2 regions of the Stenotrophomonas sp. 1L-E-5-B-C3 genome follow, and region 1 is predicted to be linked to the other one. Evidence: riboswitches for the same ligand, from Rfam matches in the RefSeq annotation. Region 1 holds a riboswitch; the other holds the start of a gene.

Region 1 (5,297 bases):
TCCAGCCCGTCGATGCCTTCGATCACCACCTTGTCCCCTGCGGCCAGCCCGGAGCGCACGGCCACGCGTCCATCATCGGCTGGACCGAGCACCACGGTGCGGCGTTGTGCCTTGCTGTCCTTGTCGACGATATGCACGTAGTTGCCCTGGCTGCCGAACTGCACGGCGGCATCGGGAATCAGCAGCGCGGGCTGCTCGCCCAGCTGCAGGCGGACGTTGACGAACTGGTTGGGGAACAGCGCCAGATCGTGGTTGTCGAAGTGCGCACGCAGTTTCAACGTGCCGGTGGTGGTATCGATGCGGTTGTCGACGCTGGACAGCGAGCCGCGGGCCAGCTGCCGGCGTTCTTCGCGGTCCCAGGTTTCCACCGCCAGTGCCGGTTGCGCCTGCACGGCATCGAGCAGCGCAGGCAGCTCGGGTTCGGGCACGGTGAACAGCACGCTGATCGGCGCGGTCTGCGCCAGCGTCACCAGGCCTTCGGCATCGCTGGCGCGCACCAGGTTGCCCACGTCCAACCGGCGCAGCCCGACGCGGCCACTGACCGGCGCGGTGATGCGGGTGTACTGCAGCTGCAGGCGCGCTTCATCAACAGACGCCTGATCGCTGAGGCGGCGGCCCTGCAGCTGGCGCACCTTGCTCTGCTGGTCGCTCAGTTCCTGCCCGGACACGTAGTTCTGCTTCTGCAGTTCGCGGTAGCGCTGCAGCTGGCGCTCGGCGTTTTCCAGCTCGGCCAGATTCTGCTGCTGGGTACCCTGCGCCTGTGCCAGCTTCACTTCATACGGGCGCGGGTCGATCTGCGCCAGCAGATCGCCGGCCTTCACCTGCTGGCCTTCCTGGAAATGCAGCCGTAGCAGTTCGCCATCCACGCGGCTGCGTACCACCACGCTGTGCAGCGGGGTGACCGTACCGACCGCCTTCAGGCGCAGCACCAGCGGCTCGGCGCTGGCGCGTGCCACGCGTACCGGCACCGTCTTGCCCGGCGCATCGTCGCTGCTGCCGGCGCCGTTCCGGGGCCACAGCCACCACGCCAGAACGGCGACGAGGGCGATGGCCAGCACCGCCCACAACAGGCGGGCACGACGGAAGCGGGAATTTTCGGCGACAGACATGGGGCATCCTGCGCCCTGCGCGCGCAGGGACATGCGGGCCCGTCGGCGCGTTCACGGCACCACGGGCAGCGGGGAGGGAGTTGTCTGGCGGGGCCGCGGGCGCGGCGTGGCTGGATGCCGTCGCGGCAGCGACGGGGTGACAATGGTAGCCAATCACCCCGGCCAATGCCGCATGACCATGGTCATGCAACGCATTCGGTAGTGCCGGCCGCTGGCCGGCAACCTGCCGGAATCTGCGGGCGCGTGCCGTGTTGCCGGCCAGCGGCCGGCACTACCGTCAAACAATCAATGCACTTCGTCGTGATAGACGAACTTCGGCATTTCCCAGCGGTAGTGGATCGCCAGCAGGCGCAGCGCGAAGCCGCCGCCGAGGCAGCACAGGATCGCGGTGGCGTCGGCCACGCCCCAGTGCAGCAGCAACAGGTAGGCCGCGCCGGTCAGCAGCGCGATGATCGCGTACAGCTCCTTCTGGAAGATCAGCGGCACCTCGTTGCAGAGGATGTCGCGCAGCACGCCGCCGAAGGCGCCGGTCAGCATGCCGGCAATCAGCACGATCGGCATGGCATGGCCGGCCTCACGTGCGATCGAACAGCCGATCAGGGTGAAGGCGATCAGGCCCAGTCCATCGAGCACCAGGAAGGTGCGTCGGAAGTGGTGCATCCAGCGTGCGACCCAGGTGGCGATCAGCGCCGCACACACGGTGAAGCCCAGGTACTCGGGATGCTTCACCCAGCCCAGCGGATAGTGACCGAGCAGGATGTCGCGCAGTGATCCGCCGCCGAGGGCGGTAACGCAGGCGATCATGATCACACCGAACAGGTCCATGCGGCGGCGGCCGGCGGACAGCGCGCCGGTCATGGCTTCGGCGGAAATGGCGATCAGGTAGATGATGGACAGCAGCATGGGACAGGCTCCGGGCGCGGTGGGGCCGGCCATGCGCGTGTACCGCCACTGCCTGCGCAATGACGGGATGACGATGACCGGTGCCGCTCCCGCTGTCCTTTTGCCTGAGAGTTCAGCGGCATGGGCCGCGTGCCCCTTCGGCGGATCGTGCCGGGCAAGCCCGGTGACCTCTCTCCAGCTCGGCGAGTCGAATGCATGGTTGGTGGGATTCCAGCCCACCGGCCTGAGCGATCATGGGAGCCTGCGCCTTCGGCGGGCGCCAGCGCGGCGCCTCTCTCCTGCATTCGGGCGCCAGTATATCCGCTGCAGTGCAACACGGCATAATCCGGCCATGGCCTCGTCCCTGCGCCCGTGGTTCCTGTACCTGCTCGAATGCCGCGATGGCAGCTATTACGCCGGCATCAGCACCGACGTGGACGCGCGTTTCGCTGCCCACCAGGCCGGAAAGGGCGCGCGTTACACCCGGGCGCGGCCGCCGCTGCGCGTACTGGCCGTGCGCGAGTACCCGGACCGGGCCGCCGCCTCGCGCGCCGAATGGCAGCTCAAGCAGCAGCCGCGCGAACGCAAACTGGCCTGGCTGCAGGCACCGGTCCTGTAGATCCACGCCTTGCGTGGATGGAGACGCCGCCCATGCCATGATCGCCACAGCCATGGACATAGGATTGGTCCGATGAAGACCTGCTGGATGCTGCTGTTCACCACCTGCATGACCTTGCCGGCCTGCGCCCAGGCGCCGACCTCGCCGCCACTGCAGCACGGGCAGATCGGAACCGCCGCAGAGCTGGCCGCGCAGCGTGGCCCGGCCACTGCTGACCCCATCCACCTGCGCCGTGACCGGGTGCCGCCCGATCTGGTCGACCTGATTCCGCTGGCCGAAAAATGGGGCATCGGCGATGACCTGCTGCGCGACGAGATGCAGGAACGTGCCACCGACGCGGAAAAGCGCGCGATGGCCGATGCACTGAAGCATCGGCATGCGCGCATCACCGCCTGGCTCGACAGTTTCCCGAAGGGCCAGCCGATGACCGACGAAGCGGCCGCGTTCATGTACATGCAGCTGGGCGTCGACGAAATGGGCCTGATGCAATAGATCCGCGCCACGCGTGGGTAAGTACGCCGCCCATGCCATGATCATCCCGCCCCAGCCTTGGAGACCAGGATGTCCACGCTTGCCATGTTGCTCGCTGTTGCTGGTGCGACAAGCCCCGCCGCCGACCCGGCCACGATCGCGGCCATCAAAGCCACTTGCCACGATTACGTCGACGGCCAGCTGGAGGCCGACCCGCAACGCGTCGCCCGCTCCCTGCACCCGGACCTGGCCAAGCGCGCGGTCCTCGGCGATACACCCGACGAACGACTGGGCCTGCGCCGCATGTCGAAGGAAGAGCTGGTCTCGTTGACGAAGCAGGGCGCGCTGAAGACCCCGAAGGATCAATGGAACCGCCGCTGCACGGTGCTGGACGTGACCGGCAACGCGGCCTCGGTGCGGCTGGAAACCCCGTGGTTCGTCGACTACTTCCACATGGGGCGCTTCGACCAGCGCTGGGTCATCGTCAACGCACTGTGGTATCCGAAGCCGAAGGCGCTGTAGAGCGATGCGTGCCGCCGGCAAAGCATGGATATCCGTCGTCGTACTGGTCGCCGGTATCGCGCTGCTGCCTGGCCTGCTGTACCTGCTCGGGCTGGCGCTGGTGGAAGGCCGGCCGCAGCCGGCGGACCGCGCACCCAGTGGTGTGGCTGCGTGCAGCAGTGAGCAGCGCACGGGATTCCAGCCGATGAATCCATGGAGCTTCATGACGCGGTTCTTCGATCCTGAAGCGTTGAAGAAGGCGACTGATGTCGAGCGCGAAGCGTTCTGGGTTGCACGCCGCCACCTGATGCGGCAGCCAAGGCACGACATGCTGCGCTGGCATCTCAGCAGTACCGTACTGACAATCTGGATCACCCGGCATTGGAGTAGCACGCAGATTGCCGACACCGCGAGGAAGGAGGATTTCTGCCGCACCTGGTCGGAACGGCGGGTGCCGGGCGGCCCGATGAACCGGTAGATCCACGCCATGCGTGGATGGTGTTGACGGGGTCAGAGCCCTTTCCTGCGGAAAGGGATCCGACCGCGCAACAGCCGGCCAGCGGCCGGCACTACCGTCGGGGTCGCCGGTCTGCCTGGTCATCACCGAAGATGATGCGCGCGCTGCGCTGGTAGCTCCAGTACGCCACCGCCCAGTTCAGCAGCACCACGACGCGGTTGCGGAAACCGATCAGGAAGAACACGTGTGCGGCCAGCCAGAACCACCAGGCGAGGACGCCCGAGAGTTGCAGCCTGCCCAGGTGCACGATCGCGGCCATGCGGCCGATGGTGGCCAGGTTGCCGAAGTCTGCGTACTTGAACGGTCCGGGGACTGCCTTGCCATGCAGGCGCGCGCGGATCACCTCGGCCACGTACTTGCCCATCTGCTTGGCGGCGGGTGCCACGCCAGGCACCGGCTTATCGTTGGCCTGGTTCAGCGCGGCCAGATCGCCGGCCACGAACAGTTCCGGGTGGTCAGGCAGGGTGAGGTCCGGCTGCACCTGCACGCGGCCGGCGCGGTCCAGCGGTACATCCAGTGTTCGCGCCAACGGTGAGGCGGCCACGCCGGCGGCCCAGACCACGGTGCGGGCCGGCACGAACTGATCACCGAGCTTGAAACCTTGGCTGTCGATGTCGCTCACCGGGGTACCGGTCAACACTTCCACGCCCAGCTTTTCCAGCTGCCGCCGTGCCTTCAGCGAAAGCACTTCCGGGAACGAAGACAACACGCGCGGGCCGGCTTCGACCAGCCGCACCTTGGCGCTGGCCGGATCGATATGGCGGAACTCGTTGCGCAGCGTATGCCGCGCGATTTCGGCCAGGGTGCCGGCCAGTTCGACACCGGTGGGGCCGCCGCCGACCACGGCGAAGCTCAGCCACGCGGCCTTCTTCGCCGGGTCCGGTTCGGCCTCGGCACGTTCGAACGCCAGCAGCAGCTTGCGGCGCAGCGCGATGGCATCGTCCAGCGTCTTCAGGCCGGGGGCATCATCGGCCCACTGGTCGTTGCCGAAGTAGGCGTGGGTGGCACCCGTGGCCAGCAGCAGAGTGTCGTAGTCCAGCGTGCTGCCATCGGCCATGCGGATCTGCCGGGCCTGCTTGTCGATGGTGACCACTTCGCCGAGGCGCACTTCCACATTGCGCTGGTGGCCAAGGATGTGGCGCAGCGGTGCGGCGATATCCGGGGCGGACAGGCCGGCGGTGGCCACCTGGTAGAGCAG
Region 2 (5,297 bases), on a different contig from region 1:
GCAGTTCGAGCGTGCCGCGCGGGTGCTGGGCGAGGGGGGCCACTGGCTGATGCCGGTGGGTGACTACGATTTCAGCAACCGCTACGGCTGGGTGCAGGACCGCTTCGGCGTGTCGTGGCAGCTGAGCCTGGGGCAGATGCCGGATCCGTGATGCGTTCTGTCGCTGCGCTCGCCGGGCATGGCCCGGCGCTACCGGAAAACAAAAACGGCCCGCTTGCGCGGGCCGTTCTCATTTCCGATGCCGCGATGGCTTACGCCTCGACTTCGTCATCCTTGTAGGCATCGACCGGGATGCAGGCGCACATCACGTTCTTGTCGCCGTACACGTTGTCGACGCGCGCCACCGGCGGCCAGTACTTCTGCAGCTTCAGGCTCGGCAGCGGGAACGCAGCCATTTCGCGCGGGTAGGCGTGGGTCCACTCGCTGGCGGTCACCGCGGTCGCGGTATGCGGCGCGTTCTTCAGCGGGTTGTCCTCGCGGTCCAGGCGGCCGTCTTCGATCGCGGTGATCTCTTCGCGGATCTGGATCATCGCGTCGATGAAGCGGTCCAGCTCATGCAGCGACTCGCTCTCGGTCGGCTCGACCATCAGCGTGCCGGCCACCGGGAAGCTCAGCGTCGGGGCATGGAAGCCGAAGTCGATCAGGCGCTTGGCCACGTCCTCGGCGCCGATGCCGCTGGTCTTCTCCAGCGGGCGCACGTCCAGGATGCACTCGTGTGCCACCAGGCCGTTGCGGCCGGTGTACAGGGTCTTGAAGTGCGGAGCCAGGCGCTTGGCGATGTAGTTGGCGTTGAGCTGGGCGACCTGGGTGGCCTTGCGCAGGCCTTCGGTACCCATCATCGCGATGTACATCCAGCTGATCGGCAGGATTGACGCGCTGCCGAAGCTGGCTGCGCTGACCATACCGACCGGGCCGTGGTCGCCCAGCTTGCCCGGCAGGAACGGCGCCAGGTGCTCCTTGACCGCACACGGGCCAACGCCCGGGCCGCCGCCGCCGTGCGGGATGCAGAAGGTCTTGTGCAGGTTCAGGTGGGAAACGTCCGAACCCCACTTGCCCGGCTTGGCCACGCCGACCAGGGCGTTCATGTTGGCACCGTCGGTGTACACCTGGCCGCCGTGCTTGTGGATGATCTCGCAGATCTCCACCACCTCTTCCTCGAACACGCCGTGCGTGGACGGGTAGGTCATCATGATCGCGGCCAGGCGGTCGCTGTACTTCTCGGCGTTGAGGCGGATGTCCTCGACGTCGACGTTGCCGTTGGCATCGGTCTTGGTCACCACCACCTTCATGCCGCACATCTGTGCCGATGCCGGGTTGGTGCCGTGCGCCGAATCCGGGATCAGGCAGATGTCACGATGGTCTTCGCCGCGCGAGCGGTGGTAGGCACGGATCGCCAGCAGGCCGGCGTACTCGCCCTGCGCGCCGGAGTTCGGCTGCAGGCTCACCGCGTCGTAGCCGGTGCATTCCACCAGCATCGCTTCCAGCGAGTCGATCAGTTCCTTGTAGCCCAGCGCCTGGTCGGCCGGCACCAGCGGATGGATCTGCGAGAACTCCGGCCAGGTCACCGGGATCATCTCGGCGGTGGCGTTGAGCTTCATGGTGCACGAGCCCAGCGGGATCATCGTGCGGTCCATCGCCAGGTCCTTGTCGGCCAGCGAACGCAGGTAGCGCAGCAGTTCGTGCTCGCTGTGGTGGGTGTTGAACACCGGATGGGTCAGGAATTCAGACTGGCGCAGCAGGCCGGCCGGCAGCGCGTCGGCGGTGCTGGCATCCAGTGCGTCCACATCCAGCGAAGCACCGAACACCGAAGCCACGGCCACGATGTCGGCGCGGGTGGTGGTTTCGTCCAGGCTGATGCCGACCGAGTCGCTGTCGATCGCACGCAGGTTGTAACCGGCGGCACGGGCCTTGGCGTGGATCTCATCGGCGTGCACGCCGGTGACGTGCAGGGTGTCGAAGAAGTCACCACCGACCTGCACGCCGGCACTGCGCAGCGCGCTGGCAAGGATCGAGGCCAGGCGGTGGGTGCGGCGGGCGATGCGGGTCAGGCCTTCCGGGCCGTGGTAGACGGCATACATCGAGGCCATCACCGCCAGCAGCACCTGCGCGGTGCAGATGTTGGACGTGGCCTTCTCGCGACGGATGTGCTGCTCGCGGGTCTGCAGGGTCAGGCGGTAGGCCGGGTTGCCCTGTGCGTCGATCGACACACCGATCAGGCGGCCCGGCATCGAACGCTTGTAGGCATCGCGGCAGGCCATGAACGCCGCATGCGGGCCACCGAAGCCGAACGGCACGCCGAAACGCTGGCTGTTGCCGACCACGATGTCCGCGCCCCATTCGCCGGGGGCGGCCAGCAGGGTCAGCGCCAGCAGGTCGGTGGCCACGGCCACCAGGCCGCCGCGTGCGTGCACGGCATCGACCAGCGCCTTGTAGTCGCCGACCTGGCCGAAGGTGTCCGGGTACTGCAGCAGCAGGCCGAAGCTGTCCGCTTCCAGGGCTTCGGCCGGCGTGCCAACGCGCAGCACGATGCCCATCGGTTCTGCGCGGGTGCGCAACAGTTCCAGCGTCTGCGGGTGTACGGCGTCGTGCACGAAGAAGGTGTCCGACTTCGACTTGGCCGAGCGCTTGGCCAGGGTCATCGCTTCGGCGGCGGCGGTCGCTTCGTCCAGCAGCGAGGCGTTGGCGATTTCCATGCCGGTCAGGTCGGCGCACAGGGTCTGGAAGTTGATCAGCGCTTCCATGCGGCCCTGCGAGATTTCCGCCTGGTACGGGGTGTAGGCGGTGTACCAGGCCGGGTTTTCCAGGATGTTGCGCAGGATCACGTTCGGCGTGTGGGTACCGTAGTAGCCCTGGCCGATGAAGCTGCGCAGCACGGTGTTCTTGTCGGCGATCGCGCGGATCTTCGCCAGCGCCTGCACTTCGGTGATCGACTCCGGCAGCGCCAGCGGGGCCGGCGACTTGATCTTGGCCGGCACGATGGTATCGGTCATCGCATCCAGCGAGGCGTGGCCGATGACGCCGAGCATCTGCGCGATCTCGGCATCGTTGGGGCCGATGTGGCGCTCGACGAAGGCCGAATGATGCTCGAGCTCACGCAGGGAAGGGGTGTTCTGGGACATGGCGAAGGATCCGTCAGGAAAGGGCACACGCACGGGCACAAGCCGCCGGTCGGCGGTCTGCGGGGCGCCCCTCTGTCCTTTTGCCTGAGAGTTTGAAAGCGCGGCGGACCGCAGCTTCTTGCCCCTTCGGCGCCGGATTGAACCGGTCTCTCCAGAGTTCTGTTACGGGTGGTATCGGGCCTGAGCGATTACGGGCGTTGCGCCTTCGGCAGCGGTGTTCCGCTTCTCCCACCGTGTTGCCCGCCGATTATAGCCCGTTGCGCGCCGGCCGGCCGCTCCCGGGGGGCGCCGCTGCGCCTGAATGGCCGATGGCCCGGCCGTGCGTTTTGTGCATCCGTGCATGGCGCGGGGCGCAATCCCCACCTATGATGGGTGGATACCCGAATTCATCTGGCGCTGTCCCTGTTTCAGGGGACTGGCGCCCGCCGTGCGTGCCGCGCATGGCCCTGCCGGACGCCTCTCCATGACCGCCGCTGTTGCTCCTTCCACCCGCCGCATGGCCCTGCTGCTTGCCGGCCTGGCCATGTTTGGTCCGTTCTCAATCGACACCATCTTCCCGGCGTTCCCGCAGCTGGCCCAGCGCCTGGCGGTGGACGAAGTGGCGGTGCAGCAGACCATCAGCGTGTACCTGCTGTTCTACGGCCTGATGAGCCTGGCCCATGGACCGCTGTCCGACGCCTGGGGCCGCAAGCGGGTGATCCTCGGCGGCCTGGTGATATTCGTCGGCGCCTCAGTCGGCTGTGCGCTGTCCACTGACCTGACCACGCTGCTGGGCTTCCGCGCACTGCAGGGCCTGTCGGCAGGTGTCGGCATGATCGTCGGCCGAGCGGTGATCCGCGACCTGTACCACGGCCATGACGCACAGCGGCTGATGAGCCAGGTGTCGATGCTGTTCGGCATCGCCCCGGCGATCGCCCCGATCATCGGTGGCTGGATCCTGCTCAGCGGCGCTGGCTGGCCGTTGATCTTCTGGTTCCTGGTGGTGTTCGCGCTGGTGCTGCTGGCGGCCACTGCACGCTACCTGCCGGAAACCCATCCGGTCGAGGCGCGCGTGCCGTTGTCACCGCGCGTGCTGCTGCGCGACTACGTTCGCATCGGCTTCAATCCGCGTTTCCTGCGCCTGGCGCTGGCCGGCAGCATCGGCTTCGGTGGCGTGTTCCTGTACATCTCCTCGGCGCCGGTGTTCGTGATGCAGCACCTGCACCTGGGCGAGGGCGGTTTCGCCTGGCTGTTCATTCCCACCATCGGCGGCATGACCACCGGCTCGTTCCTGTCCGGGCGCATGGCCGGGCACAGCAGCCCCACGCGACAGGTCGCCATCGGTTTCGGCCTGTGTGCGTTGTCGGTGCTGCTGAACATCGGCTACGTCGGCCTGGCGCCACAGTTCGCACTGCCGTGGGCGGTGATGCCGATCTTCCTGGGCGGCATGGGCATGGCGCTGATCTTCCCGATCCTGGCGCTGGCGGTGCTGGACATGTATCCGCACCAGCGTGGCCTGGCGTCCTCGCTGCAGGCCTTCGTGCAGCTGATGATCAGCACCGTGGTGGCCGGCGTGGTGTCGCCGCTGCTCAGCGCCAGCCCGCTGCACCTGGCACTGGGCCAGGCCGCGTTCTTCGGCGCCGGCTTCGTGTTCTGGTACTGGGAACACCAGCGCGAGCGCGCGGCGCAGGCAGCCTGCACGGGCCATTGAGCAGCGCGCAGGGGTAGGGCGGACGGGGATGCCGGCACATCCTTGCAGCCGCGGACAACCGGACTAGGCTGGGCATTCCAGCCAGCCGGTGCGTGGATGCACGACAGCCAGCCAATCCGATGTCGTCGCATGAGGTACCCCCATGGCTGCGCAGCAGACCTACCGCCTGTTCGAGGTGGCGCTGAAGGAGCGCCGCGTTCTTTCCCCTTCCCTGGACCGCATGGTGTTCACCGGTGCCGACGTGGCGCGGATGAAGACCGAAGGCCCGGACCAGCGGATCAAGGTGTTCTTCCCCTTGCCCGGCCAGGAGGTGCCACAGGTGCCCAGCGGCGAGGACTGGTATCCGCGCTACCGGGCCCTGCCTGATGAGCTGCGGCCGCCGATGCGCACCTACACCATCCGCCAGCTGCGCGCCGAGCAGGGCGAGGTCGACGTTGATTTCGTCATCCACGGCGTGACCGGGCCCGCTTCGCGCTGGGCCATGCATG

Evidence for each region. Region 1 has a riboswitch for glycine ahead of AC0Z6F_RS16955 (trimeric intracellular cation channel family protein). Riboswitches for the same ligand answer to the same signal wherever they lie in the genome.
Region 2: another riboswitch for glycine. It lies ahead of gcvP (aminomethyl-transferring glycine dehydrogenase); the one in region 1 lies ahead of AC0Z6F_RS16955 (trimeric intracellular cation channel family protein).

The regions. Positions count from the first base shown of each region.
Region 1 is NZ_JBXAWS010000014.1:96,687-101,983, reverse strand. Features, by position in the region: gene AC0Z6F_RS16960 (MdtA/MuxA family multidrug efflux RND transporter periplasmic adaptor subunit) at 1-1,109, opposite strand, end outside; gene AC0Z6F_RS16955 (trimeric intracellular cation channel family protein) at 1,395-2,012, opposite strand; glycine riboswitch at 2,095-2,200, opposite strand; glycine riboswitch at 2,214-2,303, opposite strand; gene AC0Z6F_RS16950 (GIY-YIG nuclease family protein) at 2,344-2,610, shown strand; gene AC0Z6F_RS16945 (hypothetical protein) at 2,683-3,102, shown strand; gene AC0Z6F_RS16940 (nuclear transport factor 2 family protein) at 3,172-3,603, shown strand; gene AC0Z6F_RS16935 (hypothetical protein) at 3,608-4,060, shown strand; gene AC0Z6F_RS16930 (NAD(P)/FAD-dependent oxidoreductase) at 4,152-5,297, opposite strand, start outside.
Region 2 is NZ_JBXAWS010000010.1:29,863-35,159, reverse strand. Features, by position in the region: gene AC0Z6F_RS13905 (VOC family protein) at 1-151, shown strand, start outside; gene gcvP (aminomethyl-transferring glycine dehydrogenase) at 252-3,119, opposite strand; glycine riboswitch at 3,182-3,284, opposite strand; gene AC0Z6F_RS13895 (multidrug effflux MFS transporter) at 3,583-4,809, shown strand; gene AC0Z6F_RS13890 (siderophore-interacting protein) at 4,952-5,297, shown strand, end outside.